Regions from separate parts of the Cedecea sp. Ae19-4 genome, predicted to be linked through region 2. Evidence: predicted binding sites of a transcription regulator. Region 2 holds the regulator's gene; each other region holds the start of a gene.

Evidence for each region. The regulator PhoB, encoded in region 2, activates phosphate uptake and scavenging genes when phosphate is short. The targets are predictions, from matches to a motif close to CTGTCATAAAACTGNCNNAT.
Region 1: the regulator PhoB is predicted to act here: its motif matches at 3,621-3,640, upstream of pstS (phosphate ABC transporter substrate-binding protein PstS).
Region 3: the regulator PhoB is predicted to act here: its motif matches at 1,108-1,127, upstream of uvrB (excinuclease ABC subunit UvrB).

The regions. Positions count from the first base shown of each region.
Region 1 covers NZ_JBCHWG010000002.1:267,529-277,834, forward strand. Annotated here, with positions in the region: gene pstB (phosphate ABC transporter ATP-binding protein PstB) at 1-530, opposite strand, end outside; gene pstA (phosphate ABC transporter permease PstA) at 578-1,468, opposite strand; gene pstC (phosphate ABC transporter permease PstC) at 1,465-2,427, opposite strand; gene pstS (phosphate ABC transporter substrate-binding protein PstS) at 2,492-3,532, opposite strand; gene AAIE02_RS14045 (hypothetical protein) at 3,725-4,108, shown strand; gene AAIE02_RS14050 (cupin domain-containing protein) at 4,172-4,579, opposite strand; gene glmS (glutamine--fructose-6-phosphate transaminase (isomerizing)) at 4,749-6,578, opposite strand; gene glmU (bifunctional UDP-N-acetylglucosamine diphosphorylase/glucosamine-1-phosphate N-acetyltransferase GlmU) at 6,858-8,228, opposite strand; gene AAIE02_RS14065 (F0F1 ATP synthase subunit epsilon) at 8,524-8,943, opposite strand; gene atpD (F0F1 ATP synthase subunit beta) at 8,963-10,306, opposite strand, start outside.
Region 2 covers NZ_JBCHWG010000001.1:216,845-227,150, reverse strand. Annotated here, with positions in the region: gene proY (proline-specific permease ProY) at 1-211, opposite strand, end outside; gene brnQ (branched-chain amino acid transporter carrier protein BrnQ) at 284-1,603, opposite strand; gene phoR (phosphate regulon sensor histidine kinase PhoR) at 2,029-3,336, opposite strand; gene phoB (phosphate response regulator transcription factor PhoB) at 3,359-4,048, opposite strand; gene sbcD (exonuclease subunit SbcD) at 4,248-5,465, shown strand; gene sbcC (exonuclease subunit SbcC) at 5,462-8,617, shown strand; gene mak (fructokinase) at 9,099-10,010, opposite strand; gene rdgC (recombination-associated protein RdgC) at 10,136-10,306, shown strand, end outside.
Region 3 covers NZ_JBCHWG010000001.1:503,066-513,371, forward strand. Annotated here, with positions in the region: gene AAIE02_RS02355 (ABC transporter ATP-binding protein) at 1-589, opposite strand, end outside; gene uvrB (excinuclease ABC subunit UvrB) at 1,381-3,396, shown strand; gene yvcK (uridine diphosphate-N-acetylglucosamine-binding protein YvcK) at 3,407-4,315, opposite strand; molybdenum cofactor riboswitch at 4,524-4,658, shown strand; gene moaA (GTP 3',8-cyclase MoaA) at 4,614-5,636, shown strand; gene moaB (molybdenum cofactor biosynthesis protein B) at 5,661-6,173, shown strand; gene moaC (cyclic pyranopterin monophosphate synthase MoaC) at 6,177-6,662, shown strand; gene moaD (molybdopterin synthase sulfur carrier subunit) at 6,655-6,900, shown strand; gene moaE (molybdopterin synthase catalytic subunit MoaE) at 6,901-7,353, shown strand; gene AAIE02_RS02395 (Bax inhibitor-1/YccA family protein) at 7,444-8,154, shown strand; gene AAIE02_RS02400 (YbhQ family protein) at 8,341-8,748, shown strand; gene AAIE02_RS02405 (ABC transporter permease) at 8,710-9,816, opposite strand; gene AAIE02_RS02410 (ABC transporter permease) at 9,826-10,306, opposite strand, start outside.

The DNA.
Region 1 (10,306 bases), on a different contig from region 2:
AGCAGCAGAACTTCCGGGCGAATCGCGATGCCGCGAGCGATGCACAGACGCTGCTGCTGACCACCGGAGAGGCTGTAGCCGCTCTGGTGCAGTTTATCTTTAGTTTCGTTCCACAGCGCGGCTTTGGTCAATGCCCACTGCACGCGTTCATCCATGTCGCTGCGGGACAGCTTTTCAAACAGACGCACGCCAAAAGCGATGTTGTCGTAGATGGACATCGGGAACGGCGTCGGCTTCTGGAAGACCATGCCAACTTTGGCACGCAGCAGGGCGATGTCCTGGCTCTGGGTGAGAATATTTTCCCCATCCAGCAGGATTTCACCTTCTGCACGCTGCTCAGGGTAGAGCGAGTACATTTTGTTAAAGGTACGCAGCAGGGTGGATTTACCACAGCCTGACGGCCCAATGAAGGCGGTAACCTGGTTCTTCGCGATATCCAGATTGATGTTCTTCAGGGCGTGGAACTTACCGTAATAGAAGTTCAGATCGCGAACCTGGATTTTGCCTGGGGCTAAATCAACCTTACTCATCTGTGTCTTAATCTCCGTCCGGCGCCGCGAGGGCCGCGCCGTAAAATTTAACCGTGTTTACTCTTCGAGAAAATCACGCGCGCCAGAATGTTCAGCAGCAGCACGCAGAGGGTAATAATCAGCACCCCTGCCCAGGCCAGCTGTTGCCACTCGGCAAACGGGCTCATCGCAAATTTGAAAATGGTCACCGGCAGGTTGGCGATAGGCTGCATCATGTCCGTGCTCCAGAACTGGTTGGAGAGGGAGGTGAAGAGCAGCGGAGCGGTTTCGCCAGCGATACGGGCAATCGCCAGCAGCACGCCGGTGATAATCCCGGAGACGGACGCCTTAAGCGTAATCGCGGAGATCATCTTCCATTTTGGTGTTCCCAGTGCGTAAGCGGCTTCGCGCAGGCTGTCCGGCACCAGTTTCAGCATGTTTTCAGTGGTACGAATGACGATAGGCACCTGCAGCAGCGCCAGCGCAATCACGCCCGCCCAGCCGGAGAAGTGTTCCATTTTCGCCACCACAATGGTGTAAACGAACAGACCGACCACAATCGATGGGGCGGACAGAAGAATGTCGTTAATAAAACGAATCACTTCAGCCAGGGCGGATTTACGGCCATATTCGGCCAGATAAATCCCGGCCATAATGCCCAGCGGCGTACCGATAACGGTCGCCCACAGGATCAGCAGGCCGCTGCCCGCCAGGGCGTTAGCCAGGCCACCGCCCGCGGTATTAGGCGGAGGCGTCATTTCGGTAAACAGCGCCAGCGACATGCCGTCGATGCCGCGGGTTACCGTGGAAAACAGGATCCACACCAGCCAAAACAGACCGAACACCATGGTCGCCATAGAGAGCGTCAGGGCGATACGGTTCTTCATGCGGCGACGCGCCTGCATTTTGCGGCGCGACTCAGCCAGTGCCGCGCTGCTTTGCATTTCCATCGTGGTCATGAGCGAGCCCCTTCGTTTTTCGCCAGGCGCATAATCATGAACTTAGAGATAGCCAGTACGATAAAGGTAATCACAAACAGAATTAGGCCAAGCTCCATCAGCGCGGCGGTATGCAGGCCGGATTCTGCTTCGGCAAATTCGTTCGCCAGCGCAGAGGTAATACTGTTGCCCGGCATATACAGTGAGGCGCTGTCGAGCTGGTAGGTGTTGCCGATGATAAAGGTCACCGCCATGGTTTCACCCAGCGCACGGCCAAGGCCAAGCATCACGCCGCCAATAACGCCGTTTTTGGTGAACGGCAAAACAATGCGCCAGATAACTTCCCAGGTGGTACAGCCGATGCCGTAGGCCGATTCTTTCATCATCACTGGCGTTTGTTCGAAGACATCGCGCATCACGGAGGCAATGTAAGGGATGATCATAATGGCGAGGATCACGCCGGCGGCAAGAATGCCGATACCAAACGCAGGGCCAGAGAACAGCGCGCCAACGATAGGCACGGCAGAGAGCACGTTGCCTACGGGTTCCTGGAAGTAAGTCGCGAACAGGGGAGCAAAGATAAACAGGCCCCACATGCCGTACACGATACTTGGAATGGCCGCCAGCAGTTCAATGGCGATACCCAGCGGGCGCTTCAGCCAGCCAGGCGCAAGTTCTGTCAGGAACAGCGCGATACCAAAGCTCACCGGGACCGCAATCAGCAGTGCGATAAACGAGGTTACGAGGGTTCCGTAGATCGGCACCAGTGCGCCGAAGACTTCATTAGGGGCATCCCACTCTTTGGACCAGAGGAAAGAGAAGCCAAACTTCTCAATGCTCGGCAGCGAGGAGATAAACAGCGAGATGATAATCCCACCCAGCAGAAATAGCACAATCAGCGCAGCCAGTCTTACCAGCGCACTGAAAATTACATCGCCTTGTTTGCCAGGGGCTTTAAACGTCGGCTTAGTCACAGCCATAGCGTACTCTTCGTAGTTGCTGAATAAACCGGGGTAACATACCTGTTACCCCAGATTTTTGCACTTAGTACAGCGCCTTACCGGAACTGTCTTTTACATTGGTCTTCCATGCAGCGCGAACTTGCTCAACCACAGAGGCTGGCAGCGTTGCGTAATCCAGGGCGTTAGCTTCTTTCGCGCCAGATTTGTATGCCCAGTCAAAGAACTTCAGCACTTCTGCGCCCTGCTCAGGGTTTTTCTGCTCTTTGTGGACCAGGATGAAGGTGGTGGAGGTGATTGGCCACGCTTCGTCACCTTTCTGGTTGGTCAGATCCTGTGCGAAGGATTTGCTCCAGTCAGCGCCTTTAGCCGCGTTAGCAAAGTTTGCTTCGGTCGGGCTAACTGGCTTACCGTCAGCGGACAGCAGCTTGGTGTAAGTCAGGTTGTTCTGCTTAGCATAAGCGTATTCAACGTAGCCAATGGAGCCTGGCAGACGCTGTACGAAGGCTGCGATGCCGTCGTTGCCTTTGCCGCCCAGACCGGTTGGCCAGTTAACGGTAGAGCCTGCGCCAATTTTAGATTTCCACTCTTCGTTCACTTTAGACAGGTAGCTGGTGAACACGAAGGAAGTACCGGAGCCGTCAGCACGACGAACAACCGCGATGTTCTGATCCGGCAGTTTGTGGCCTGGGTTCAGCTTAGCAATCGCCGGGTCGTTCCATTTTTTGATGGTGCCCAGGTAGATGTCACCCAGGGTTTTGCCGTCCAGAACCAGCTCGCCAGACTTAAAGCCTGGCAGGTTAACCGCCAGCACTACGCCACCGATTACGGTAGGGAACTGGAACAGGCCTTCTTGCTGTAATTTGTCATCCGCCAGAGGGGCGTCAGAAGCGCCGAAGTCAACGGTGTTAGCAATGATTTGCTTCACGCCGCCGGAGGAACCGATACCCTGGTAGTTCACCTTGTTACCAGTTTCTTTCTGGTAGGTATCTGCCCACTTGGCATACACCGGCGCAGGGAAGGTTGCACCAGCGCCAGTCAGGCTTGCAGCTGCAAACGCAGTAGAAGCGCTCAGAGATAAGGTCGCGGCGACAACAGTTGCGACAGTGGTACGCATAACGTTCATAATGTCTCCTGCCAGATGTTCGTAAATTGTTGTTTAATTGAATACAGGGTAGAAAATAGGACAGTTTGGTGACAGTTAAATGTACGAATTATGACAGTTTTATGACAATCCGCTCAGCGCCATAAAAAAACACACAACCCCATGTTTTTTAAAGCATCATTAAATTCAGTTTATTTAAAAAGGTGTTTAAAAATGAAAGCCTATCTGTCTGTATTATGTACGATATCACTCATTATGACAGCCTCTACCGTTTACGCTGATGCCGTTGAAGCACGTAATACGGATAGTTTCAGCTCAACGCTCGCCACCTTTTCAGGAAGTAATACCCTCGTCCCTACATCGATTAAGGAAAGCACAATTGTCGAGATGAAGGATCGCCTGGAAAAGTTGCAGTCAAATTACGACGGTAGCGTCAGGAAAATAGATGAGCAGGAAACCAGGCTGGATGAGATGAAAAACAAACTGTCTCAAATGGAAAGTAAAGCCAATGAGCAGCAATCCAAAATGGACAGCCTGAAGCGGGATAACGAGCAGCTTTCCCGCAAGATTGATGAACTCGCCCAGAAAATTAAATAACAAAAAAGCCCTCAACTGCGTAGAGGGCTTCTCTATGACTCCGCGACAATTTATCCGGCGACGCTAGAGCACGTCTCTGTCCAGCTCGGGCATCATCACCACGCTCTCCTGCTCGTTAGGATCGGTCCGCGAAATAATCACCACCGCAGGCTCATCGGTATTGTTGTAAGGCAGGTGCGGGGTATCCATTGGGATATAAAGAAAACTGCCGGCGGGAAGCTCAAGAAAATGCTCCAGCCCATCGCCATAAAGCACCGACGAAGTTCCGCTCAGGGCATAAATTGCGGTTTCATGGTGTTCGTGCTTGTGGGCTTTAGCCTGCGAACGAGGAGGTATGGTCGCCAGCTGCATATGGATATGCTGTGAGTCGACGGCCTCCTTTGAAACACCTACCTGATAAGAAAGCCCCTGCTTGCCTATAAATACTGGCTGCGGCTTGACCAGCCGACAGTGAGGTTTGTTTGCCGACATTTGTTGTTTCCCGCTCAGAAATAAAAACACCCTGCAAACTCGCCGTTCGCAGGGTGGATGCGAAAGCTAACCCGGTATTTCGCCCGAGGTTAGCTTCGTTTATAGCATTATTGATCCGGTGAGAAACGGCTTTTCCATCCGCTAATCGCGACTGATTAGTGACAAAAAATTACTCAACCGTTACCGATTTCGCCAGGTTACGCGGCTGATCCACGTCGGTGCCTTTGATCAGCGCCACGTGGTAGGACAGCAGTTGCAGCGGCACGGTGTAGAAGATAGGCGCAATCACCTCTTCCACATGCGGCATCTCGATGATGTGCATGTTGTCGCTGCTGGTAAAGCCGGCGTCACGGTCGGCGAACACATACAGCTGGCCACCGCGGGCGCGAACCTCTTCGATGTTGGATTTCAGTTTTTCCAACAGCTCGTTGTTCGGAGCCACAACGATAACCGGCATATCAGCATCGATCAGCGCCAGCGGGCCGTGCTTCAGCTCGCCTGCCGCATAGGCTTCAGCGTGAATATAGGAGATCTCTTTCAGCTTCAGCGCACCTTCCATGGCGATCGGGTACTGATCGCCACGACCAAGGAACAGCGCATGATGTTTGTCAGAGAAATCTTCCGCCAGCTGCTCAATGCGTTTGTCCTGGGACAGCATTTGCTCGATACGGCTTGGCAGCGCCTGCAGGCCATGTACGATATCTTGCTCAACCTGTGCATCAGCGCCTTTCAGGCGGCTCAGCTTAGCCACCAGCATCAACAATACGGTCAGTTGAGTGGTAAACGCTTTGGTTGAGGCCACGCCGATTTCCGTTCCGGCATTGGTCATCAGCGCCAGGTCGGATTCACGCACCAGAGAAGAGCCTGCCACGTTACAAATCGCCAGCGAACCGAGATAGCCCAGCTCTTTGGAAAGGCGCAGCGCCGCGAGGGTGTCCGCCGTTTCGCCAGACTGGGAAAGGGTGATCATCAGGCTGTTGCGGCGCACCGCAGATTTGCGGTAGCGGAATTCAGAGGCGATTTCGACATCGCAAGGCACGCCGGCCAGCGCTTCAAACCAGTAGCGGGAAACCATGCCTGAGTTATAGGACGTACCGCAGGCTACGATTTGAATATGCTCAACTTGAGAGAGCATTTCATTGGCTTTTGGCCCCAGCTCCGTCAAATCCACTTCACCGTGGCTGATGCGCCCGGCCAGGGTGTTTTTGATGGCGTTCGGCTGCTCGTAGATCTCTTTCTGCATGTAATGACGGTAAATGCCTTTGTCGCCAGCGTCATACTGCAGATTGGATTCGATGTCCGGGCGCTGAACCTGCTCGCCTTTAGTATCAAAAACGGTCACCGCGCGACGGGTCACTTCTGCGATATCGCCTTCTTCGAGGAAGATAAAGCGGCGCGTTACCGGCAACAGTGCCAGCTGATCGGAGGCGATAAAGTTTTCACCCATGCCCAGGCCGATGACCATCGGGCTACCGGAACGCGCGGCCAGTAGCACATCCGGGTTACGGGTATCCATGATTACGGTGCCATAAGCGCCGCGAAGCTGAGGAATAGTGCGAAGGACAGCGTCGCGCAGCGTGCCACCCTGCTCCAGTTCCCAATGCACCAGATGAGCAATAACTTCGGTATCCGTCTGGGAGACAAACGTGTAGCCGCGAGACTGCAGCGCTTCACGCAGCGGCTCGTGGTTTTCGATAATACCGTTGTGTACGACCACAATGTGGTCGGAAACATGTGGGTGAGCATTAATTTCTGAAGGTTCGCCGTGCGTTGCCCAACGGGTATGGGCAATCCCGGTGCCGCCATGCAGAGCGGTTTCTTCCGCAGCTTCCGCCAGTTTCTGTACTTTACCCAGACGACGCAGACGGGTCATGTGACCTTTGTCGTCAACAACCGCCAGGCCCGCAGAGTCGTACCCGCGGTATTCCAGACGACGAAGCCCTTCGAGAAGGATTTCAGCGATATCACGTTGCGCCACTGCGCCAACAATTCCACACATAATTTTTAAGTCCTGATAATGGCGTTAGCCATGTGTTGTCGCTGACCTGTTTATTCCGGTTTTCCGGAGCCCCGAGCCTTGTAGAGAGTGGGGTTATTTTTATGGTTACTGCCTTTGGGCGGGGCGTTTTCAAGAACGACCCTCACCCCAGCCCTCTCCCTGGAAGGGAGAGGGAGGAAATCTGTGTTTTGTTCAGCTCCCTGGCCCTTAGAGAGGAAGGGAAAGCCATCTCAGTCCAGTTCCCTCTCCCTTTGGGGAGAGGGTTAGGGTGAGGGGAAATTACTTTTTCTTAACCGGACGCTGCCAGCCCTGAATGTGTTTCTGTTTTACGCGGCTGATCACCAGTTCATTTTCAGCAATGTCGCGCGTCACTGTCGTCCCGGCGCCAATGGTGACACCGCTGGCCACGGTAACCGGGGCCACCAGTTGAGTATCAGAGCCAACAAACACGTCATCGCCAATGATCGTTTTATGTTTGTTCGCGCCGTCGTAATTGCAGGTAATTGTGCCTGCACCGATGTTCACGTTGTCGCCAATTTCGGCATCACCGAGGTAGCTCAAATGGCCCGCTTTAGAACCTTTCCCCAGACGAGCTTTCTTCATTTCAACGAAGTTGCCCACGTGAGCGCCTTCCGCTAGTTCCGCGCCAGGGCGCAGGCGGGCAAATGGCCCGATGGTGCAAGCGGCTTCAAGCGTCGCATCTTCAATAACCGTATACGGACTGATTTCGCAGTCATCACCGATAACGGCATTTTTAATCACGCAGCCGGTCCCAATCTTCACGCGGTTACCCAGCGTAACGCGGCCTTCCACAATGACATTAGTATCTATTTCAACATCGCGCCCGTGCGTGAATTCACCGCGTAGATCGAACCGAGCCGGATCGCGGAGCATAACGCCCGCCAGCAGCAGCTTATCGGCCTGCTCCGTCTGGTAAACGCGCTCCAGGCGAGAAAGCTGCAGGCGGTTATTCACGCCTTCAACTTCACTCAGGCGATCCGGATGAACGGCGGCAATCTCACGCCCTTCACCATGAGCCAGAGCAATAATGTCCGTGATGTAAAACTCGCCCTGGGCGTTGTTGTTATCCAGCTTGCCGAGCCAGCGCTTCAGATCTGCGCCGTTAGCCACCAGAATCCCGGTGTTGATTTCATTGATTTTGCGCTGTTCTTCACTGGCGTCTTTATGCTCAACGATGCCAACGACCTTGCCATTTTCCCGCGCAATGCGGCCATAGCCGGTCGGATCATCAAGCTTAACGGTCAGCAAACCAATGCCGCCCTGCGGTTTAGCTTCACACAGGCGCCGTAAAGTTTCGACCGAGATCAGCGGCACATCGCCGTACAGCATCAGAATGTCTTCGTCATCGGCAAAGAACGGTGCCGCCATCTGCATCGCATGGCCGGTTCCCAGCTGCTCCGCCTGCAGTACCCAGTTAAGCGAGCCGTCGTTCAGGGTTTGCTTTAGCAGATCCCCGCCGTGGCCATACACCAGGTTCACCCGCTGAGCACCTAATTTATTAGCGGCGTCAATGACATGCTGAACCATTGGCTTCCCAGCCAGCGTGTGCAGCACCTTTGGAAGATCTGAGTACATGCGGGTTCCTTTGCCGGCGGCAAGGATAACCACGCTCATTGCGCTGTTTGACATACGTGTCCTGAATCTGTTTAGTGTGTGAAGTAAAGCGATTTAGCCTTGAAAATTCTACATATTTTGCACCAAAAAATACGTTGCTGCTAATTTCACCGCCTTGAGATTATCTGCGTCTTTTATAGCAGTAATCGCGGCAGAATCCATGAGAATTAAGGCCGAAACAGGGGCTAAACACCCCGAGAAAACCGCTATCTAGCTGGTTTTATGGTTATTTTGAGCATGGAATAAAGCTGAGAAATAAAAAATGCCAGTCAGGTTTCCCGGACTGGCATTTGTCTTTTCAAGCAGGTAGTTACATCGCTTTTTTGGTTAACTCGATAACGCGCAGTTTGGCGATCGCTTTAGCCAGTTCAGCAGAAGCCTGAGCGTAATCCACGTCACCGTGGGAGCTGTGCATGTGCTCTTCAGCTTTGCGTTTCGCTTCCAGGGCACGCGCTTCGTCGAGATCCTGGCCGCGAATTGCGGTGTCAGCCAGGACGGTTACGTTACCCGGCTGCACTTCCAGAACACCGCCGGACAGGTAGATAAACTCTTCATGTCCGTGCTGTTTAACGATGCGAATCATACCAGGCTTAATGGCGGTGAGCAGCGGGGCGTGACCTGGGTAGATACCCAGCTCACCTTCGCTACCCGTTACCTGGATCTTTTCGACCAGACCGGAGAACATTTGCTGCTCCGCGCTGACGACGTCCAGGTGGTAAGTCATAGCCATGTCACCCTCCGATTAGGCGTTAAAGTTTTTTCGCTTTCTCAACGGCTTCGTCGATGGAGCCGACCATGTAGAACGCCTGCTCTGGCAGATGGTCGTATTCGCCGTCCATGATGCCTTTAAAGCCACGGATGGTATCTTTCAGCGAAACGTATTTGCCTGGAGAACCGGTAAAGACTTCTGCTACGAAGAATGGCTGAGACAGGAAGCGCTGGATCTTACGCGCACGTGCTACAACCAGTTTGTCTTCTTCGGACAGTTCGTCCATACCCAGAATCGCGATGATGTCTTTCAGTTCCTGGTAACGCTGCAGGATAGACTGAACGCCACGCGCGGTATCGTAGTGCTCCTGACCAACAACCAGTGGATCCAGCTGGCGGCTGGTGGAGTCCAGCGGGTCAACTGCCGGGTAAATACCCAGAGATGCGATCTGACGGCTCAGCGTAACGGTTGAGTCCAGGTGCGCAAAGGTGGTCGCCGGAGACGGGTCAGTCAAGTCATCCGCAGGAACGTAAACGGCCTGTACGGAGGTGATAGAACCGGTCTTGGTGGAGGTAATACGCTCCTGAAGAACACCCATCTCTTCTGCCAGAGTTGGCTGATAACCTACCGCAGAAGGCATACGACCCAGCAGTGCAGATACTTCTGTACCGGCCAAGGTATAACGGTAGATGTTATCAACGAACAGCAGAACGTCGCGGCCTTCGTCACGGAATTTTTCCGCGATGGTCAGACCGGTCAGCGCTACGCGCAGACGGTTACCTGGTGGCTCGTTCATCTGGCCGTAAACCAGTGCTACTTTATCCAGAACGTTGGAGTCGGTCATTTCGTGGTAGAAGTCGTTACCCTCACGAGTACGTTCACCCACGCCCGCAAACACGGAATAACCGGAGTGCTCGATCGCGATGTTACGGATCAGCTCCATCATGTTTACGGTTTTACCTACGCCCGCACCACCGAACAGACCAACTTTACCGCCCTTAGCGAACGGACAAATCAGGTCGATAACTTTGATGCCGGTTTCCAGCAGTTCCTGAGAGCTGGACAGCTCTTCGTAGGAAGGTGCTGCACGGTGAATAGCCCAACGGTCTTCTTCGCCGATGTCGCCTTTCATGTCGATTGGCTGACCCAGCACGTTCATGATACGGCCCAGGGTCGCTTTACCTACCGGGACTTCGATCGGATGCTCAAGGTCATTGACTTGCAGACCGCGACGCAGACCGTCGGAGGAACCCATTGCGATGGTACGCACGATACCGCCGCCGAGCTGCTGCTGAACTTCCAGCACCAGCTTCTCATTGTTGTTCTGTACCTCAAGCGCGTCATAAACGCGCGGTACGCCGTCCTGAGGGAACTCGACGTCCAC
Region 2 (10,306 bases):
CGGGATTGTGCACCGACATTTCGCCCAGCGCGCGCATAATAATATAGGCCGCCACGCCGCCGATGATATACGCCAGCAGAACGCTCGGCCCCGCCATTTTGATGGCGTCCGCCGAACCGTAAAACAGCCCTGTGCCAATCGCCGACCCCAGCGCCATAAATCGAATGTGCCGGGTGCTCAAACCGCGCTTGAGCTTGTTGGTGTTTTCCATGAATCCAGGTTCCACGCTTTACAATAAAAAAACCACGGAGGACGACTCCGTGGTTACTTAGCAATCAAAAAATTAGTGGGCGGCGGAGGTGACCTGACGCCCCGCTGCTTTGTCCCAGATAGCGGTGATCACCACCATCGCAACGGTCGGCAGCAGCCAGGCAAGTCCCTGATCCGCCAGCGGCAGTTTCGCCGCCCAGCCAGGCAGCATGTCGCTGATGGCCGATGCCTTAATGCCGTCAATCATACCAAACAGCAGGCTTATCAGCATCGCCGGGGCAATAACGCGGGTGGAGTTGTTCCACCACGGACGGGTGAAGCTCAGCACCACCAGGGCAATACAAGGTGGATAGATTGCCGTCAGTACCGGGATCGAAATCTGAATCAGGTGGCTCAGGCCCAGGTTAGATACCACCATCGAGAACAGGCCGAGGATAAACACCAGCGAGCGGTAAGAGAGCGGCAGATACTGGCTAAAGAACTCCGCGCAGGCACAGGTCAGGCCCACGGCGGTAACCAGACAAGCCAGGAAGATCAGCGCCGCCAGGAAGAAGCTACCGGCCCCGCCAAAGGTATGCGCCACATAAGCGTGCAGAATAGCCGCGCCGTTGGCTTTCTGATCGACCAGGTTCGCGCTATCGGAACCGAGGTGGAACAGTGCCAGGTAGATAACCGTCAGGCCGATACCGGCAATCAGGCCAGCCCAAATCGTGTAGCGGGTCAGCAGGCGAGATTCGGTCACACCGCGAGAGCGCGCGGCATTCACGATAACAATCCCGAACACCAGCGAAGCCAGCGTGTCCATCGTCAGGTAGCCGTTCACGAAGCCGTTAGAAAACGCCGCGTTCTGGTAGGCTTCAGTCGCCGTGCTCAGGCCACCGGCTGGCCACAGCACCGCCCCGGCCGCCAGGATCAGCAGCGCGATGATTTTCACCGGCGCCAGCACGTGGCCCACGGTGTCCAGCAGCTTACCCGGATAAAGAGAAATCCCGATCACCAGCGCAAAGTACACCAGGCTGTAAATAAACAGCGGCATATCGCCCATACCGGTCAGCGGAGCAATTCCCACTTCAAAGGAAACGGTGGTGGTACGCGGCGTGGCAAACAGCGGCCCTACGGCCAGGTAGCAGACGGTCGCCAGCAAAATACCGGCGCGGCGGCCAATCGGCGAGCTAAGGCTGTCAATACCGCCGCCGACGCGGGCAATCGCCACGATAGTCAGAACGGGTAAACCTACCGCCGTGACCAGGAAGCCAAGCGCCGCCGTCCAGACGTGCTCGCCAGCCTGTAAGCCAACCATAGGAGGGAAAATAATGTTGCCCGCGCCGACAAACAGCGCAAAGGTCATAAAGCCCAGAGCGATGATGTCACGAGATTTCAAATGATAGGTCATAAAATAAAGCAGCCTGTGGATGTGTGGTGTTGAAAATGCTCAAATTTTTAAACCGACGTTCAGTCCAAATAACGTTCGGTAAAAACGCGGTTATTACCGGTAACGACAGCGGAATATGCTTCTCCGGATCGGTGGCGAAGAATAGTTAGTCGAATTACCACGCAATTTCAGTCGGTCTGGTAATAACAGGGGGGCAATTAAAACGCTTATAGCGTTTGAAGACAAGAAGGGATCGGGAAACCAGAAATATATCCTTTAAAAATACGCATAACCAGTGAATAAAGTTGATTATACGCTTTTGTTATGGCTTATCATGCGGACAAAAAAGCATCAATTCGATATTCATCTCTTAACGAGTGGTGAAAATACAAACAAAAAGGCCAGAAAACTGGCCTGTGGAAAGTGTACTTGACGGTTGCGGTGAATTAATGTGCAGCCACCGCTGACTCAGGAGCGATTAAGCGCTCGGGCAGGATGAACGAAAACGTCGAGCCCTGCCCCGGTACGCTTTCGATATCCAGCCGCGCATCATGATGGCTAAGGGCATGCTTCACGATGGCCAGCCCAAGCCCGCTGCCTCCGGTCTGCCGGGAACGCGCTTTGTCTACTCGGTAGAAACGCTCCGTCAGGCGCGGAATGTGCTCGGCGGAGATCCCCGGCCCGGTATCCTTAACGCTGAACGCTACGCCGTGAGGCAGCCTGCGCCAGGTGACGGTGATGTGCGTCCCGGCAGGCGTGTGATTCACCGCGTTATACACCAGGTTAGAGATCGCGCTGCGCAGCTGCTCTTCGTTACCGTAAACCTGCAGCCCTGGCTCAACGTTAAAAGTGAGCGTTTGCTTCTGCTGGCTCAACGTCTGCGCCTCTCGTTCCACCACGCGCAGCATCAGCGGCACGTCGATTTTCTCATTCATCGACAGCGTGGGCGCGGCTTCGATGCGCGACAGCGTTAACAATTGCCTCACCAGCCCTTCCATGCGTGAAGTTTGCTCGCGCATGGTATGCAGGGCTTTATCCCGCAACGGCCCTTCCAGAGCCTGATCCTGCATCATCTCCAGGTAACCCTGTAACACGGTCAGCGGCGTGCGCAGCTCATGGCTAACGTTGGCAAAGAAATTGCGGCGAGCGCCTTCAAGCTGGTGCATCTGCGTGACGTCTCGCGCCACCATCAGCCACTGCCCGTCGGCGTAGGGCATCACGCGGAACTCAAGATGACGGCCATTGTTGAGTATCAGCGTCAGCGGGCGACCAAACTGCTGCTTCGCCACGTATTGTGAGAATTCAGGGTAACGCAGCAGGTTGAGGATATTTTGGCCGCTGTCGTCAGGCCAGCGCAGGCCAAGCAGCTGTTGCGCCAGGCCGTTACACCAAAAAATGGTGCCTTCTTCGGTGGTCAGCACCACCGCATCGGGCAGCGATTCGGCTCCGCTTCGGAAGCGTTTGATCAGGTTGCCCAACTCTTTGCGGCGCTTTTTATTACGCAGCTGCATCTGGTGCAGCCCGTACAGCAGAGGTTCCCAGCTTCCCCGCCCGGGCGGCGGGGTCATGCTGCGGTCAACCCACAGCCACCAGGAAAGACGAAGTAAATTCCAGAAATGCCAGCTTAACAGGGCGGTCACCGCCGCCAGTAAAAACCACGGCAGGTGGCCAAAAATCAATCCGAGAATTGCCGCTGGCATACAACAGAGCACCAGCTCCAGTACCAGCCTTTTCCATGACAGCCGTTCCAGCACGCGTCACGCTCCTGTCAGCATATTAAAAACGGGTTGAAAAACGATAACCCGTGCCGCGAACTGTTTGCACCATTTTGTCATGACCACTTGTTTCCAACGCTTTACGCAGGCGACGAATATGCACGTCTACGGTACGGTCTTCAACGTAAACGTTCGTTCCCCACACGTTATTGAGCAGCTGTTCACGGCTGTAAACGCGCTCCGGGTGGGTCATAAAGAAGTGTAACAGCTTAAATTCAGTTGGCCCCATGTCGAGCGGATCTTCGCCGGTCATCACGCGGTGTGAGGACGGGTCCAGGCTCAGCCCCTGCATCTCAATCACTTCTTCCACCGCCATCGGGGAAATACGGCGCATCACCGCTTTAATACGCGCCACCAGCTCTTTAGGCGAGAACGGCTTAGTGATGTAATCATCGGCACCGACTTCAAGGCCACGCACGCGATCTTCTTCTTCGCCACGCGCGGTCAGCATCATCACCGGAATTTCGCGGGTCAGCGCTTCACGTTTCAGGTGCTTGATAAACTGGATCCCGGAACCGCCTGGCAGCATCCAGTCCAGCAGGATCAGGTCGGGGAAAGGTTCAATCAGCAGGTTAACCGCGCTGTCATAATCTTCCGCCTCTACCGACTGGAAGCCATTTTGCTCGAGCACAAAGCTCACCATTTCACGAATCGGAGCTTCATCTTCTACGACTAAAATGCGTCTCGCCATGATTTACCCTGTTGAAAAGAGACCATCTCTTATTAATTGTGCGCCAGTATGCGTCAGATTTGTGACAGATTTATGAAAAAGATGACGGCAAGATATTTCACCTTTTTGAATTATGACAGCCATGGATTTTTACTGGCGGTTACGCTGCCAGCTCAATAGCTTATAATCGGTAATTCGCCTCTTTGCCATGGGACAGGTTATGCGCATTCTCCACACATCAGACTGGCACCTCGGCCAAAACTTCTATACCAAAAGCCGGGCCTCTGAACATCAGGCCTTTCTCGACTGGCTATTAAACGCCGCGGTCGAGCATCAGGTGGATGCGATCCTCGTCGCGGGAGATATCTTTGACACCGGCTCGCCGCCGAGCTACGCCCGTGAAATGTATAACCGTTTTGTCGTGCAGCTGCAGAGCACCGGCTGCCAGCTCGTGGTGCTGGCGGGGAATCACGATTCCGTAGCTACCCTGAATGAATCCCGGGAGCTGCTGGCCTGCCTGAACACCCGAGTCATTGCCAGCGCCCGCCATAACAAAGACGAACAGGCGCTGCTGCTCAATCAAAAAGACGGCACGCCGGGGGCGATACTCTGCCCTATTCCTTTCCTGCGTCCTCGCGACATTCAAAGCAGCCAGGCGGGGCTGTCCAGCCATGAAAAACAGCGCTCTTTAATGGAAGCCATCAGCGAACATTATCAGCAATGTTATGCCGCCGCCGTGGCGCTTCGCGGTGACCAGCCGCTGCCGATAATTGCCACCGGGCACCTGACCACGGTAGGCGTCACGAAATCCGATGCGGTGCGTGACATTTATATTGGCACGCTGGATGCCTTCCCGGCGCAGCACTTCCCGCCCGCCGACTACATTGCGCTCGGGCACATTCATCGCGCGCAAAAAATTGGCGGCACGGAGCATATTCGCTACAGCGGCTCGCCGATTCCGCTGAGCTTCGACGAAACCGGCAAAGCAAAAACCGTTTTTCTGGTGACATTCAGCGGCGGAGCGCTAACCAGCGTCGAGCCTCTGGAAGTCCCCATCAGCCAGCCGCTGGCCATCGTGAAAGGGTCGCTGAGTGAAATCGAGCGGCAGCTAGAGCAGTGGCGAAACGCGCCTGCTGAACCCAAAGTCTGGCTGGATATCGAAATCGCCACCGACGAATATCTGCACGACATGCAGCGCCAGGTGCAGGCGCTCACAGACGATTTGCCGGTTGAAGTTGTTCTGCTGCGCCGCAGCCGCGAACAGCGCGAGCGGGTGATTGCCAGCCAGCATAAAGAGACGCTGAGCGAGTTAAGCGTTGAAGAAGTTTTTGAGCGGCGGCTGAGTCAGGAAGAAACCAGCGAGGAGCGCGCCGCCAGGCTAAGAACGCTGTTTGCCCAAACCCTTTCAGATTTGCACCAGCGGGAGGAACAGGCATGAAGATCCTCAGCCTGCGTTTAAAAAACATTAACGCCCTGAAAGGCGAGTGGAAAATTGATTTCACCCAGGAGCCTTTCGCCAGCAACGGGCTGTTTGCCATCACCGGCCCCACGGGCGCGGGCAAAACCACCCTGCTGGATGCCATTTGCCTCGCGCTGTACCACAAGACACCGCGCCTCAGCACCGTGTCGCAGTCGCAAAATGACTTGATGACCCGCGACACCGCAGAATGCCTGGCCGAAGTCGAGTTTGAGGTAAAAGGTACGGGCTATCGCGCCTTCTGGAGCCAGAACCGCGCCCGCAACGCGGCAAACGGCAACCTTCAGGCGCCGCGCGTGGAGCTGGCTCAAATCAGCGACGGCAAAATCCTGGCGGATAAAATCAAAGACAAGCTGGAGATTATCGCCGCGCTCACCGGGCTGGACTACGACCGTTTCACCCGCTCAATGATGCTCTCCCAGGGGCAGTTCGCCGCCTTTTTAAACGCCGATGCCAACGACCGCGCCTCGCTGCTTGAAGAGCTGACCGGCACGGAGATTTACGGCACCGTTTCCGCCGCGGTGTTTGAAAATCATAAGCAAATCAAAAGCCGCCTTGAAAACCTGCTGGCTCAGGCTTCCGGCGTCGCGCTACTAACCGCTGAGCAGCAACAGCAGCTTACCGAGAGTTTGCAGGCGCTCACTCTGGAAGAGAAAAAGCTTTCCGTGGAGCACCAACAGCAGCAGCAGCACCAGCAATGGCTCGCTCAGCTAACCCGGCTTTCTGCCGACAAAGCCCAAAAGCAGCAGGCGCTGGGCACAGCCAGTCAGGCGGTCAAAGACGCAGAGCCCATGCTGGCGAAACTGACCCGAGCTTTGCCCGCCGAAAAACTTCGCCCTGACTGGCAGCGGCTGCAGGAAAAGCAGCAGTCGCTGAAGCAAAACAGCGAGGCGGCGGAGAAAGTGAATACCCGCTTACAGCAGCTTTCCGTCCGCCGGCAGCAAACCCGAATGCTGGCCGCCGAACAGGCTCAGCGGCTGAAGAGAGAAGCTCAGCAGGTCGAAGACTGGCTAGCGGCGAATGACCGTTATCGACTTTGGTCTGCCGAACTGACGGGCTGGCGCATGGCATTCACGCAGCAGCAGCGCGACGAAAAACAGCTTACTGAGCTAAAGCAGGCGCTCGAGGCCAGTCGGCAAAAGCTGCATGCGCTGCCGGAGCCAAAGCTTAGCCTTTCTCCTGATGAAGTGAGCGCTCATTTACAGCGGATGCTGGCAACCCGGCCTGCTCGCCAACTGTTGGCTACTTTGCAGCCGCAGTTTGCCACGCTGGAGAAACGCAAAACCGAGCAACAGCGCGAGCTTGTCGAGCTGGAGAAACAGATTGCCGAGCGAGACGTTGACCTGGGGCAAAAGCGCCAGCAGTACAAAGACAAACGCCAGCACGAAGCGGATCTGGAAAAAGTCGTCGAACAGGAAAAGCGCATCCAAAGCCTTGAAGCCGAGCGCGCACGCCTGCAGCCTGACTCGCCGTGTCCGCTTTGCGGCTCAACCCAACACCCGGCTGTAGAGGCGTATAAGGCTCTCGAACCTGGGGAGAACCAACAGCGCCTGGCCGCCCTTAAGCAAGAAGTGGCTAAACTCGCAGAGCTTGGCTTTGCCCTTAAAGGTCAGCTTGATACCCAGCGCCAGCAGCGCGAAAAACTGGCGCAGGCCAGCAGCACCATTGAGGCAGAGGAAACGTCGCTCTCGGCCCGCTGGCAGCAGCAGTGTGCGGAACTTGCCATCGCTTTAACGCCTCAGGACGATCTCAGCGCCTGGCTTGACGAGCAGGAACAGCGCGAGCTGCAGCTGCGGCAGCTTGGCGAGCGGCAGGCGCTGGAGGCGCAATATCAACGCGACAGCCAGCAGCATGAAAAACTGAAAGCAGACTACCTGGCACAGCGCGCGTCGCTGCAAGCGGGGCTGAAGCAGGCCGGTCTCCAGCATCCTGAGCCTGGCGAAGAGCAAACCTGGCTGGAAGCTCGCCAAAGGGAATCTCAGCAATGGCAGCACCAGCAGGACAAACTGCCGCAGCTTCACCAGCAGCTCTCCGCTCTCGGCATGTTGCTCTCAACCCTTGCGGACGATGGCTCCGCCCCGCAGCCGCTGGATGAACACGAGCATCAGGCGGCGCTGCAAAACTGGCAAGCGCTGCATAACGATTGCAACCTGCTGGAAGGTCAGCGCCAGTCTCTGCAGGAGCAACTGAAGCAAAGCGAAGAAGAAAGCACGGCGGCTCAAACGCAGTTCAGGAATGCGCTTTTGGCCAGCCAGTTCAGCGACGAAGCCGATTTCCGCCGCGCTCTGCTGGAAGAAGCCGAGCGCCTTGAGCTGGAACAGCGTAAACAGCTTCTGGAACGCCAGCATCAACAGCAGGTCACTCTGCTGGAACAGGCGGAAAGTGCGTTGACCCAACACTTATCGGCGCGGCCAGAAAATCTGCATGAAGAAACAGATCCTGGCGCACTGGAGGCGAAAATCACGGCGCTGGCCCTCCAACTGCGTGAGAATGCTTCACAACAGGGTCAAATTACCCAGCAGCTGCGGCACGACGAGGAAAACCGCGTTCGCCAGCAAACGCTGATGCAGGAAATAAAAGCCTGTGAAGCGCAGGCGGAAGACTGGGGCTACCTCAACGCGCTTATCGGTTCCAAAGAAGGGGATAAATTCCGCAAATTTGCGCAAGGCCTGACGCTGGATAACCTCGTCTGGCTGGCAAACAATCAGCTCAATCGCCTGCACGGGCGCTACTTGTTACAGCGTAAAGACAGCGAAGCGCTTGAATTACAGGTGGTCGATACCTGGCAGGCCGATGCGGTACGTGACACCCGCACGCTTTCCGGCGGCGAAAGCTTCCTGGTAAGCCTGGCGCTGGCGCTGGCGTTATCCGACCTGGTCAGCCATAAAACCCGGATTGATTCCCTGTTCCTGGATGAAGGTTTTGGCACCCTGGACGCGCAGACGCTGGATACCGCACTCGACGCGCTGGATACGCTGAACGCCAGCGGCAAAACCATCGGCGTGATCAGTCACGTTGAGGCGATGAAGGAGCGGATCCCGGTGCAGATTAAGGTGAAGAAGATTAACGGGTTAGGTGTCAGCCGGCTGGATAAGGCTTTCGCGGTGGAGTGATCCTTGCCAGGCTCTCACCAGAGGGAACGCTCTTTAAGTCACAAGTACGCTTATGAAGGAACGGTTAAGGTTCCGTTCACTTCCAGTTCGGTTTCATATGTCACCACCGCATCGGTGAACGTCTCAGGGGAATCACCGTCATTCCCCTGAGAACCCGGACTCCCGGCGAAATAAATCGACCGCTGAAGCGGCAGACCTCCGTTTTATCTCCCAGTCCTGGGCCGGCTGAGATGCGTTCCCGACGCTCTCAGCCTCCGGCCGTTCCCGACGTCCGGACCCTGGCCAGTCGGAGAGAAAACGAAGGCGATTTAAGCCTGAACCGTGTTTCGCTTTAAACCCGGTACTAGCTTCAACTACGCTGTCGCTTCTGGTTTTTCCCTTCCCCCCTACTCCTCTCCCAGAGGCATAGGGAAAAAACCACGTTTCCGGCATCTGTTTTCCGCCTCTCCCCTTTGGGGAGAGGGCTGGGGTGAGGGGCGATTTACTTCTCTATCGGCCACAGCCACGCCGCACCGCGAACGCCGCTGGAATCCCCGTGCACCGCTTTGCGAACGGGCGTTTCACACTCGCCGCCAAACACCCACGGTTTGATCAGCTGCGGCACCGTCCGGTATAAACGCTCCACGTTGCTCATCCCGCCGCCCAGCACGATCACGTCCGGATCGAGAATGTTGACGATATGCGCCAGCGACTTCGCCAGACGCGTCTCATAGCGGCTGATAGCCAGCTCTGCCAATGGATCCTGCTGCTCTGCCAGACTGATGATTTCGTGCCCTTTCAGCGTTTTCCCGCTCAGGCGCTGGTAGTCCGTGCCGAATCCGGTGCCGGAAATAAAAGTCTCAATACAGCCCTGTTTGCCGCAGTAGCACGGCACCTCTTTCCGAAAACGCAGTTCGTCTTCATCCATCCACGGCAGCGGGTTATGCCCCCACTCGCCCGCGGTGCCGTTGCCACCGATCAGACTTCGGCCATTGATCGCCACGCCCGCGCCGCAGCCGGTGCCGATGATCACCGCGAAGACGATCGGCGCCCCTGCGGCAGCGCCGTCAATCGCTTCCGACACCGCCAGGCAGTTAGCATCGTTCGCCAGCCTGACTTCGCGCTTGAGCGCCACGCTAAGATCCTTGTCAAACGGCTGCCCGTTCAGCCAGGTTGAGTTCGCATTTTTCACCACTCGGGTATAAGGGGAGATCGATCCCGGGATCCCAAGCCCTACCGTACCGGTCTCGCCCGTGGCTTCTTCCGCCAGCCGCACCAGCTCAACAATGTTTTTGATGGTGGCCTGGTAGTCGTTTTTTGGCGTGGGCAAACGGTGGCGATAAAGTTGTTTACCGTCGTCTGCCAGCGCGATCACTTCTGTTTTAGTCCCACCGAGATCGATACCTATGCGCACAAGAACTTCCTCATTTGGTGATAATTATCAACTACCTAAAATGCAGGCCAAGCAAAGACAATGAAACGAGGCCGTCAATTCGTTATCATGCCCGCTGCGTTTAACTGACAACCTGGGACAGAATCATGCTGTGGTTTAAAAATTTAATGGTTTACCGTTTAAGCCGTGACATCACGCTGACGGCGGATGCAATGGAAAAACAGTTAGCCGCCTTCACCTTCACCCCTTGCGGCAGCCAGGACATGGCCAAAACCGGCTGGGTGTCGCCGATGGGCTCGCACAGCGATGCATTAACC
Region 3 (10,306 bases), 290 kb from region 2:
GCTGTTCGACCAGTAAAATGGTCAGGCCGAAGTCGCGGTTTAAGCGCCGGATGAGGTTGCCCATTTCTGTGATAAAGCGGTGCCCTCCGCCGAGAGTGGGTTCATCCAGTATCAGCAATCTGGGCTCTAAAACCAGTGCCCGGGCAAGCGCTAACTGTTGCTGCATATCCCCGCTAAGTTCGCCGCTTTTTACCTGCCGAAGGCTATAGAGCTCGGGAAAAAGGTCATCAATCAGCGCAGGAATGACCCGGGGTCGATGATGTCCCGCCATCATCGCTATCTGAAGATTTTCCTCAACGCTAAGCTGGGAGAAGATGCGCCTGTCCTGGGGAACGTAGCCGATTCCAAGCGCAGTTCTGCGCTCCACGGGTTTATTCACCAGGTCTTCAGGCGGCTGTCCCGCCTGTTGCCACAGCATACTGCCGCTTTGTACTGGCAAATAGCCGGTAATGCAGTTTACGAGCGTGGTTTTGCCCTGCCCTGGCGCGCCAAGCACGCAGGTGCATTCTCCCGGGGTCAGCTCGAGGTCGAGGTTCCACAGTATGTGGTGGTCACCGTAAAACTGATTAACAGCACGTAAGCTAAGCATGGCTCATCTCCTGGGTTGGGGAGTCGTTTCCCTCCTGGATATGCTGCAATTAGCTTGCCAGCTTGGTGATAATGCCTGAAAGCATCACGCTATTCAGGATAAAACTGAGTATCGGTTTCCTGAAAGGATAAAGCCGATGCGCAAGATGAGATCTCGCTGCACTCGACGGGTGCTAAAAAGTACGAATTTGGTGCAATAAAATGCCTTTTAACCTCAGGATATATCTCGATTTCGGGATCTTGCTCAATATGGCCGGGTATAGCGAAATCGAATGAATAAAAGCAAAAAAATTAGCGAAATTTTTTTTTCGCCCCTGGCACAGGAAGATCAGGGATTTTTCCGAGTGGCTAAGCAAAAGGGCTTGCTGCAGTTATCCACCATTCCTGTGGATAACCTTGTGCATTAGAGTTAGAAAACTTGACGAAAGCGAGAGCGGGCGCGGCCTGCGGCCAAATTGGCGCGAAACCGGTCTTTGTGAAATATTCATTTGAATTCAAGTTGTTAAATAAAAGCAACAGTTGCAATAAAACTGTCAAACATTCGGCCCGAGGTATCCTTACCTCCCTTGACAAATGTTAAAAGGCGAAAAAATTTGGGGATAACCGGTCGTGGCTGGAGATTTATCTGGTGAAGGGGCAAATTCTGGGCAAACAAAGTGGCAAAAAGCAGTCGTTAGCAGGCGTAGTAAAAATGAGAACTGGTGTTTTATACAGTTTTTATACTGGCAAAAATCCTGCTGCCGGGTAAAATTACTCTCCGGCCCGCTCGTTTCTTCATCAGGTAGCCCGTTCATGAGTAAAGCGTTCAAACTGAATTCCGCATTTAAACCTTCTGGCGACCAGCCTGAAGCAATCCTTCGCCTGAAAGACGGGCTTGAAAACGGGCTGGCGCACCAGACGCTGCTGGGCGTAACGGGATCGGGTAAAACCTTCACGGTAGCAAACGTGATAGCCGACCTTCAGCGCCCCACGATGGTACTGGCGCCAAATAAAACGCTGGCGGCGCAGCTTTACGGTGAAATGAAAGAGTTCTTCCCGGACAACGCCGTTGAGTTTTTTGTCTCTTACTACGATTACTATCAGCCTGAAGCTTATGTGCCAAGCTCGGACACCTTCATTGAAAAAGATGCGTCGGTGAACGAACACATTGAGCAGATGCGTCTGTCGGCGACCAAAGCGTTGCTTGAGCGGCGGGACGTCATCGTGGTGGCATCCGTGTCGGCGATCTACGGTCTGGGTGACCCGGACCTGTACCTGAAGATGATGCTTCACCTGACGAAGGGTATGATCATCGATCAGCGGGCGATCCTGCGCCGTCTTACGGAGTTACAATACACCCGCAACGATCAGGCATTCCAGCGCGGTACGTTCCGCGTAAGAGGGGAGGTGGTCGATATCTTCCCGGCTGAATCAGACGATCTTGCGCTGCGTGTAGAGTTGTTCGACGAAGAGGTTGAGAGGCTGTCGCTGTTCGATCCACTGACCGGGCAAATCGATCAAACTATTCAGCGTTTTACTATTTACCCTAAATCGCACTACGTTACGCCGCGCGAGCGTATTGTGCAGGCGATGGAAGATATCAAAGTTGAGCTGGCCGAGCGCCGCAAGTTCCTGCTGGAAAATAATAAACTGCTGGAAGAGCAGCGTATTGCCCAGCGTACCCAGTTTGATCTCGAGATGATGAACGAGCTGGGTTATTGTTCGGGCATTGAAAACTACTCGCGCTTCCTCTCCGGGCGAGGGCCTGGCGAACCGCCCCCAACGCTTTTTGACTATCTTCCGGCAGATGGCCTGCTGGTGGTGGATGAATCCCACGTCACCATTCCGCAAATTGGCGGCATGTATCGCGGCGACCGCGCCCGTAAAGAAACGCTGGTGGAATATGGCTTCCGCCTGCCGTCGGCGCTGGACAACCGACCGTTAAAATTTGAAGAGTTTGAAGCGCTGGCCCCGCAGACCATCTACGTTTCAGCGACGCCGGGCAACTATGAGCTGGAAAAATCTGGCGAGGACATCGTTGACCAGGTTGTTCGTCCTACGGGGCTGCTCGATCCGGTGATTGAAGTGCGTCCGGTGGCAACGCAGGTAGACGATTTGCTTTCTGAAATTCGTAAACGTGTGGCCATCAATGAACGCGTGCTGGTGACGACATTAACCAAGCGGATGGCGGAAGACCTGACCGAATATTTAGAGGAGCATGGTGAACGCGTACGCTACCTACACTCGGATATCGACACCGTGGAACGCATGGAGATTATCCGTGATTTGCGCCTCGGTGAATTTGACGTTCTGGTGGGGATCAACCTGCTGCGAGAAGGTCTTGATATGCCGGAAGTGTCGCTGGTTGCCATTCTGGATGCGGACAAAGAAGGTTTTCTGCGTTCCGAGCGCTCGCTTATTCAGACCATCGGCCGTGCGGCGCGTAACGTTAACGGTAAGGCGATTCTCTACGGCGATAAAATCACGCCGTCAATGGCCAAAGCGATTGGTGAAACCGAACGCCGCCGTGAGAAGCAGCAGCGCTACAACGAAGAAAATGGCATTACGCCGCAGGGCCTGAACAAACGAGTCGTGGACGTTCTGCAGCTTGGCGAAGGCATGGCGAAGACCAAAGGGCGGGTTAAAACCAAAGCACGCAGCGTGATTGAAGATGATGAAGTTGTGCTGACGCCGAAAGCGCTGCAGCAGAAAATTCATCAGCTTGAAGCGAATATGCTGGAACACGCGCAAAATCTGGAGTTTGAAGAAGCGGCGCAGATTCGCGACCAGCTTCACAAGCTGCGCGAACTCTTTATCGCCGCCTCATAAGCGGCGAGGTTTACCCGAGCTGCTGCACGGCCTGTTCGAGGGCTGCCCGCAGCAGCTGGCGGTCGTGGCGATACCGAATGTCACTGGCTTCCAGCGGCTGTTGAATAACCAACCTGTCGCCCACTTCGCTGGCCTCAACGTGTGGGCCAACCAGCACGGCATCGATAACGCGTTTTCCGATATGCTGTTCCATCAATTCAAGCTTTTGGCGCAGGGAAAGGCTGGCTGCGGCAGGGCTTAGCTCTTTGCCCAGGTTGCCGATATACACCATCGGCGCTGGCGTGCGGCGCAGCGCCTGATCCATCTCTTCAAGCAGCAAAATCGGCATCAGGCTGGTGTAAAAGCTGCCGGGGCCAATCAAAATTAAATCGGCTTCAGCGATGGCTTCTAAGGCTTCACGCGTGGCCGGGACTTTCGGGTAGACCGCCAGATCCTGCGGTGGATTGAGCAACTGGTCGATACTCACTTCGCCATACACGGCGTTGCCCTGGTCGTCGGTAGCCATTAAATCGATCGGATGCTCCGACATCGGAATCAGCTGCGCATCGACCTTTAGCAGGTTGCGAATTAAATTGATTGCCTCCAGCGGGCGCACGCTGAGGTGATCCAGCGCCTTTAACATTAGATTTCCGAGGTTATGGCCTGAAAGTTCGCCGTTACCGCCAAAACGATACTCAAACATTGTTGATGCCACGCTTGGTTCAGTGATCAGCTGATTCAGGCAGTTGCGCATATCTCCCCAGGCAATCCCGCCCTCAGAGCGTCGAATACGTCCGGTTGAGCCGCCGTTGTCGGTGGTGGTGACGATGCCGGTTAAACGTGAGCCGAGGGATGAAAGGGATGACATGACGCGACCCAGGCCGTGCCCACCGCCCAGCGCGACAACCCGATCAAGATCTGCAAGCGTGCGATTACGCATAGAAAAGATAATCCTTAAGAGGCATACAGGCGCTTAAGGTAGCGTAAAAGCGCCAAAAAGACGATTCTTGCTCTGTGGATAATGATACATATCAAAGTAAAAGTTAGCTTTTTAAGTACTCTGTAGCGAAATTAAGCAATTATCTCGTTATGTATAGATTTATATAGCGAAAACTGATATAGCGCGAAGCCAGATGTCGCGCTACTATCGCAGTAACACACACTCAAGCCATGGTACCTAAGTCACAAGATAAGGTGCCCTGGCCGCAGCCCCTGAGGTTGCCAGGGTGCAGGAAGAAATGACTGCATCTCCCGTATTTGGAAAGGTGTATTCAGTGTCCCAGCTTACCGATGCTTTTGCGCGTAAGTTCTATTACTTGCGCTTATCAATTACCGACGTCTGCAACTTTCGCTGCAGCTATTGCCTGCCCGACGGCTATAAGCCGCACGGCGTGGCCAATAAAAGCTTCCTCAACGTCGATGAAATCCGTCGCGTTACCCGGGCTTTTGCTGCTCTGGGTACCGAAAAGGTGCGCCTGACGGGCGGGGAACCTTCTTTGCGCCGCGACTTTACCGAAATCATCGCCGCGGTGCGTGAAAACACGTCTATTCGCCAGCTTGCGGTGACGACCAACGGCTATCGCCTGGCCCGGGATGTTAACGCCTGGCGTGATGCGGGGCTGACTGCCCTGAACGTTAGCGTCGACAGCCTGGACGCTCGTCAGTTTCATGCCATTACCGGCCAGGATAAATTTCGGCAGGTGATGGATGGCATTGACGCGGCTTTCAACGCGGGGTTTGAGCGAGTAAAAGTGAACACCGTGCTGATGCGCGACGTAAACCACAATCAGCTCGAGACCTTCCTTGCCTGGATCAAACCCCGCCCCATCCAGCTCCGCTTTATTGAGCTGATGGAAACCGGCGACGGCGGCTCGCTTTTCCGCAAACACCATATTTCCGGTAAAACCATTCGCGACCAGCTGCTTGAGCGAGGCTGGGTTCACCAATTGCGTCAGCGCAGCGATGGCCCTGCCCAGGTGTTCTACCATCCCGACTACAAAGGCGAAATCGGGCTCATCATGCCGTATGAGAAAGATTTCTGTGCCAGCTGCAACCGGCTGCGAGTTTCGTCCGTCGGTAACCTGCACCTCTGCCTGTTTGGCGAGCAGGGAATTGCGCTGCGGGATCTGTTGGCGGATGACGCCCAGCAAAGCGAACTGGAGGGACGTATCTCTTCCGCGCTGGCGCAGAAAAAGCAAACCCATTTCCTGCATGACGGTAACACCGGCATCACCCAAAATCTGTCGTATATCGGCGGCTAGAGCCTGCCCACAAGGAGAATATCGATGAGTCAGGTAAGCGCAGAGTTTATCCCGGCACGTATTGCTATTTTGACGGTGTCCAGCCGTCGTGGTGAAGATGACGACACTTCGGGTCATTATCTGAGTGAAGTCGCCACGGAAGCGGGGCATCAGGTGGTAGACAAAGCTATCGTCAAAGAAAACCGTTATGCCATCAGGGCCGCAGTTTCGCAGTGGATTGCCGATGAGCAGGTTCAGCTGGTGTTGATCAACGGCGGCACCGGGTTTACCGACGGAGACCAGACGCCGGAGGCGCTTCTCCCGCTGTTTGACCGGGAAGTTGAAGGTTTCGGCGAGCTGTTTCGTATGCTCTCCTTTGAAGAGATTGGCACCTCTACGCTGCAGTCACGCGCCGTTGCGGGCATGGCGAACAAAACGCTGATTTTCGCCATGCCGGGCTCAACGAAGGCCTGCCGAACCGCCTGGGAAAATATCATTCAGCCTCAACTGGATGCCCGTCAGCGCCCGTGCAATTTCCACCCACATATTAAGAAGTAAGTTATGTCGCATTTGACCCATATTAACGCCGCCGGGGAAGCACATATGGTGGACGTGTCCGCCAAGGCTGAGACGGTTCGTGAGGCCCGCGCCGAAGCGTTTGTGACCATGCAGCCGGCAACGCTGGCGATGATTGTTGACGGCAGCCACCACAAAGGTGACGTTTTTGCCACCGCACGTATCGCGGGGATCCAGGCCGCTAAACGCACCTGGGAACTGATTCCGCTGTGCCATCCGCTTTTACTGAGCAAAGTAGAAGTGCAGCTTGAGGCTCAGACTGAGCAAAACCGAGTTCGCATCGAGTCCGTGTGCCGCCTGACGGGAAAAACCGGCGTAGAAATGGAGGCATTGACTGCGGCCTCCGTCGCCGCGTTGACCATTTATGACATGTGCAAAGCCGTACAAAAAGACATGGTCATCGGCCCTGTCCGTCTGCTGGAAAAGAGCGGCGGAAAATCCGGCGATTTTAAGGTGGCAAACCATGCTTAATGTTCTGTTTTTTGCCCAGGTACGCGAACTGGTCGGCTGCGACAGCCTGGCGCTGGATGAAGCCTACGGCGATGTGGAGCAACTGCGTGCGGCATTGGCCGACAGAGGCAGCCGGTGGGCGCTGGCGCTGGAGTCCGGCAAGCTGCTGGCCGCGGTCAATCAAACGCTGGTGAGCTTTGATCATCCGCTGGCGAAGGGCGACGAAGTGGCCTTTTTCCCACCGGTGACCGGAGGTTAAGTGGACAACACCCGTATTATTGTTGGCCGCGAGAATTTCAACGTCGGCGAAGAGTATCAGTGGCTTTCTCAGTGCGATGAAGACGGTGCGGTCGTGACCTTCACCGGTAAAGTTCGCAATCACAACCTTGGCGACAGCGTTAGCGCCCTGATGCTTGAACATTATCCGGGCATGACCGAAAAAGCGCTGGCTGAAATTGTCGCCGAGGCCAGAAGCCGTTGGCCGCTGCAGCGCGTGACGGTGATTCACCGCATCGGCGAACTGTGGCCAGGCGATGAAATTGTCTTTGTCGGCGTGACGGGCGCCCACCGCAGCTCAGCGTTTGAAGCCGCCCAGTTCATCATGGATTACCTGAAAACTCGCGCCCCGTTCTGGAAACGTGAAGCGACCGCCGAAGGCGACCGCTGGGTCGAAGCCCGGGACAGCGATAAGCAGGCGGCTAAACGCTGGTAGGCTACGCGGTCTGCGGGATGTGTTAATCTTAAAGCGGGTGAGCCAAACAGCTCGCGTCAGAAGTTTAATTCACAACACAGAGGAAGCATCATGGACCGATTCCCGCGTCCCAATGAGACTATCGTGCAGCGTGCCAATACGGGCCTTCAGACCTTTATGGCGCAAGTTTACGGCTGGATGACCTGCGGTCTACTTTTAACCGCCTTTATCGCGTGGTACGCGGCGAATACCCCGGCGGTGATGGAGTTTGTCTTCTCCAGTAAAATCACTTTCTTTGGTCTGATCATCGTTCAACTGGGGCTGGTCTTTGTGCTCTCCGGCATGGTGCACAAGCTGAGCGCTGGCGTGGCGACGTCGCTGTTTATGCTTTACTCGGCGCTGACCGGGTTGACCATGGCGAGCATTTTCCTGGTTTATACCTATTCGTCCATCGCCAGCACATTTGTGGTGGCAGGCGGGATGTTTGGTGCCATGAGCCTCTATGGCTATACCACCAAACGTGACCTGAGCGGCTTCGGCAACATGCTTTTTATGGCGCTGATCGGGATTGTACTGGCTTCGCTGGTTAATTTCTGGCTGAAAAGCGATGCGCTCATGTGGGCCATCACCTACATCGGCGTGGTGGTTTTTGTGGGCCTGACCGCATACGACACGCAAAAACTGAAAAACATCGGCGAGCAAATTGATACCCGCGACGCGCAAATGCTGCGTAAATACTCAATTCTGGGTGCCCTGAGGCTGTATCTGGACTTCATCAACCTGTTCCTGATGCTGCTGCGTATCTTCGGTAACCGCCGCTAATCTACATATTCCCTCCCCTTCGCGGGGAGGGAGTTTTCCCCGCAGTTTTGCTTTTCCTCGCGCGACTTTTACCTGCCTGAACGGAAATAAATTGCAATATCTGTCACAAAAAGGGGGCGTATTGAGGAAATTTCCGTACACTTGCGTACTCTGATTAACAGGAAGAAATACTCCAGGAGATAAAACATGAAGTGGCAACAACGTGTAAGAGTGAGAACCGGGCTGGGTTGCTGGCAGATTATGCTGCATCTTGCGGTGGTCGCTGCGCTGCTCGTTGGCTGGAAAACCGCGACCCTGATCCCCGTGGGCGTAGGGCTGTGCCTGCTTTATGTCGCCACCGTGGTGCTGATGTTTATCTTCCAGCGTTTTCACACCGGTTTGCTGCGCGATATCGGTGATTTTCTTGAAGAGCTGACTACTACATGGTATTTCGGCAACGCAATGATTGCGCTGTGGCTACTGTCTCGAGTGGTACAGAGTCACCTTCTTCTGGCGCTCGCCGGCCTGGCAATGCTCGCCGGGCCAGCTATCTTCTCTCTGCTCGCGAAAGACAAATCACGCAATCTTACGCCTAAACATCCAGTACGCCGCTGAACCCGTCGTGGCCGCAATCACCAGCAGCGGCCACAAACTCTGCCAGACAATCCCAAAGCTCGCATCCTTCAGGTAAATCTGCTTGGTGATATCGGTAAAATGACGAATCGGGTTTATCCACGTCAAATCCTGCAGCCACACCGGCATGTTTTCCACCGGTGAGACATAGCCGGAGAGCAGGATCGCCGGCATCATAAAGACAAACACGCCAATAAACGCCTGCTGCTGGGTTGAGCAGAGGGCGGAAATCAGCAGCCCGAACCCCACCAGAGACAGCCCGTAGATAATCATCGTGAAGTAAAACAGCAGCAGCGAGCCGGAGAAGGGGATGTGGTAGCCCCAAATTCCTACCGCCAGCACAATGGTGGCCTGCACCAACGCGACAATCTGCGCGGGAACAGCTTTGCCAATAAAGATTTGCCAGGTGGCCAGGGGCGAAACCAACAGCTGATCGAGCGTGCCTTGCTCGCGTTCCCGGGCCACGGAGAGGGACGTTACAATCATCACGCCGATGGTGGTAATCATCGCAATCAGCGACGGCACCACAAACCATTTGTAATCGAGGTTAGGGTTATACCAGTTGCGAATAGTCAGCTCGCTGTTGTTGGGTTTGGGCAGGCCGGTCATCAGCTCTTGCTGATAGTTATTGACGATTTGCTGGAGGTAATTCGCGGCAATCTGCGCGCTGTTTGAGTTACGCCCGTCGAGCAGAATCTGCAGCTTCGCCGGATTCTGACTGGCAATATCGCGCGAAAAATTTGCCGGGAAACGAATCAGCAGCAGGGCTTTTTGGTTGTCTATCGTCGGCTGTATTTCCTGCGGGCTTTTCAGCAGTAGCACGTGGCTGAAGGCGCTGGCACGGGCAAAGCGCTGGGTCAGCTCAATCGAATGGTTACCGTTGTCTTCGTTATAAATAGCGATGGTGGCATTGGTGACCTCAAGCGTGGCGGCAAACGGGAACAAAAGCACCTGCAGCAGCACCGGCAAAATCAGGATGGCGCGGGTCTGCGGCTCGCGTAACAGCGACTGCAGCTCTTTGCGAATCAACGTCCATAAACGATAAAACATGCTTTCTCCCTAATCGAGCCGACGTTTGGTTTTCAGCGCCGTCAGGCCGATAAACATCACCGCCGAGGCAATCAAAAACAGCGTGTTGACGATCAACACCGAGGTGATATTCCCCGCCAGGAACAGGCTTTGCAGGGTGCTGACGAAGTAGCGCGCCGGGATGACGTAGGTCACCGCCCTGATAATCGCCGGCATACTGTCTATCTGGAAAATAAAGCCGGACAGCATGATGGACGGTAAAAATGCGGCGTTCAGCGCGACCTGCGCGGCGTTAAACTGGTTGCGTGTAATGGTGGAGATCAGCAGCCCCATGCCCAGCGTGCTAAGTAAAAACAGGCTGCTGATCAGAAACAGCAGTAACAGCGAGCCGCGCCACGGTACGCCGAGAATAAACACCGTCACCAGCATACAAAGCAGCATGGCTAGCATCCCCAAAACATAATAGGGCACCAGCTTGCAGAGCAGCAGTTCGGTCTTCGTCACCTGCGTG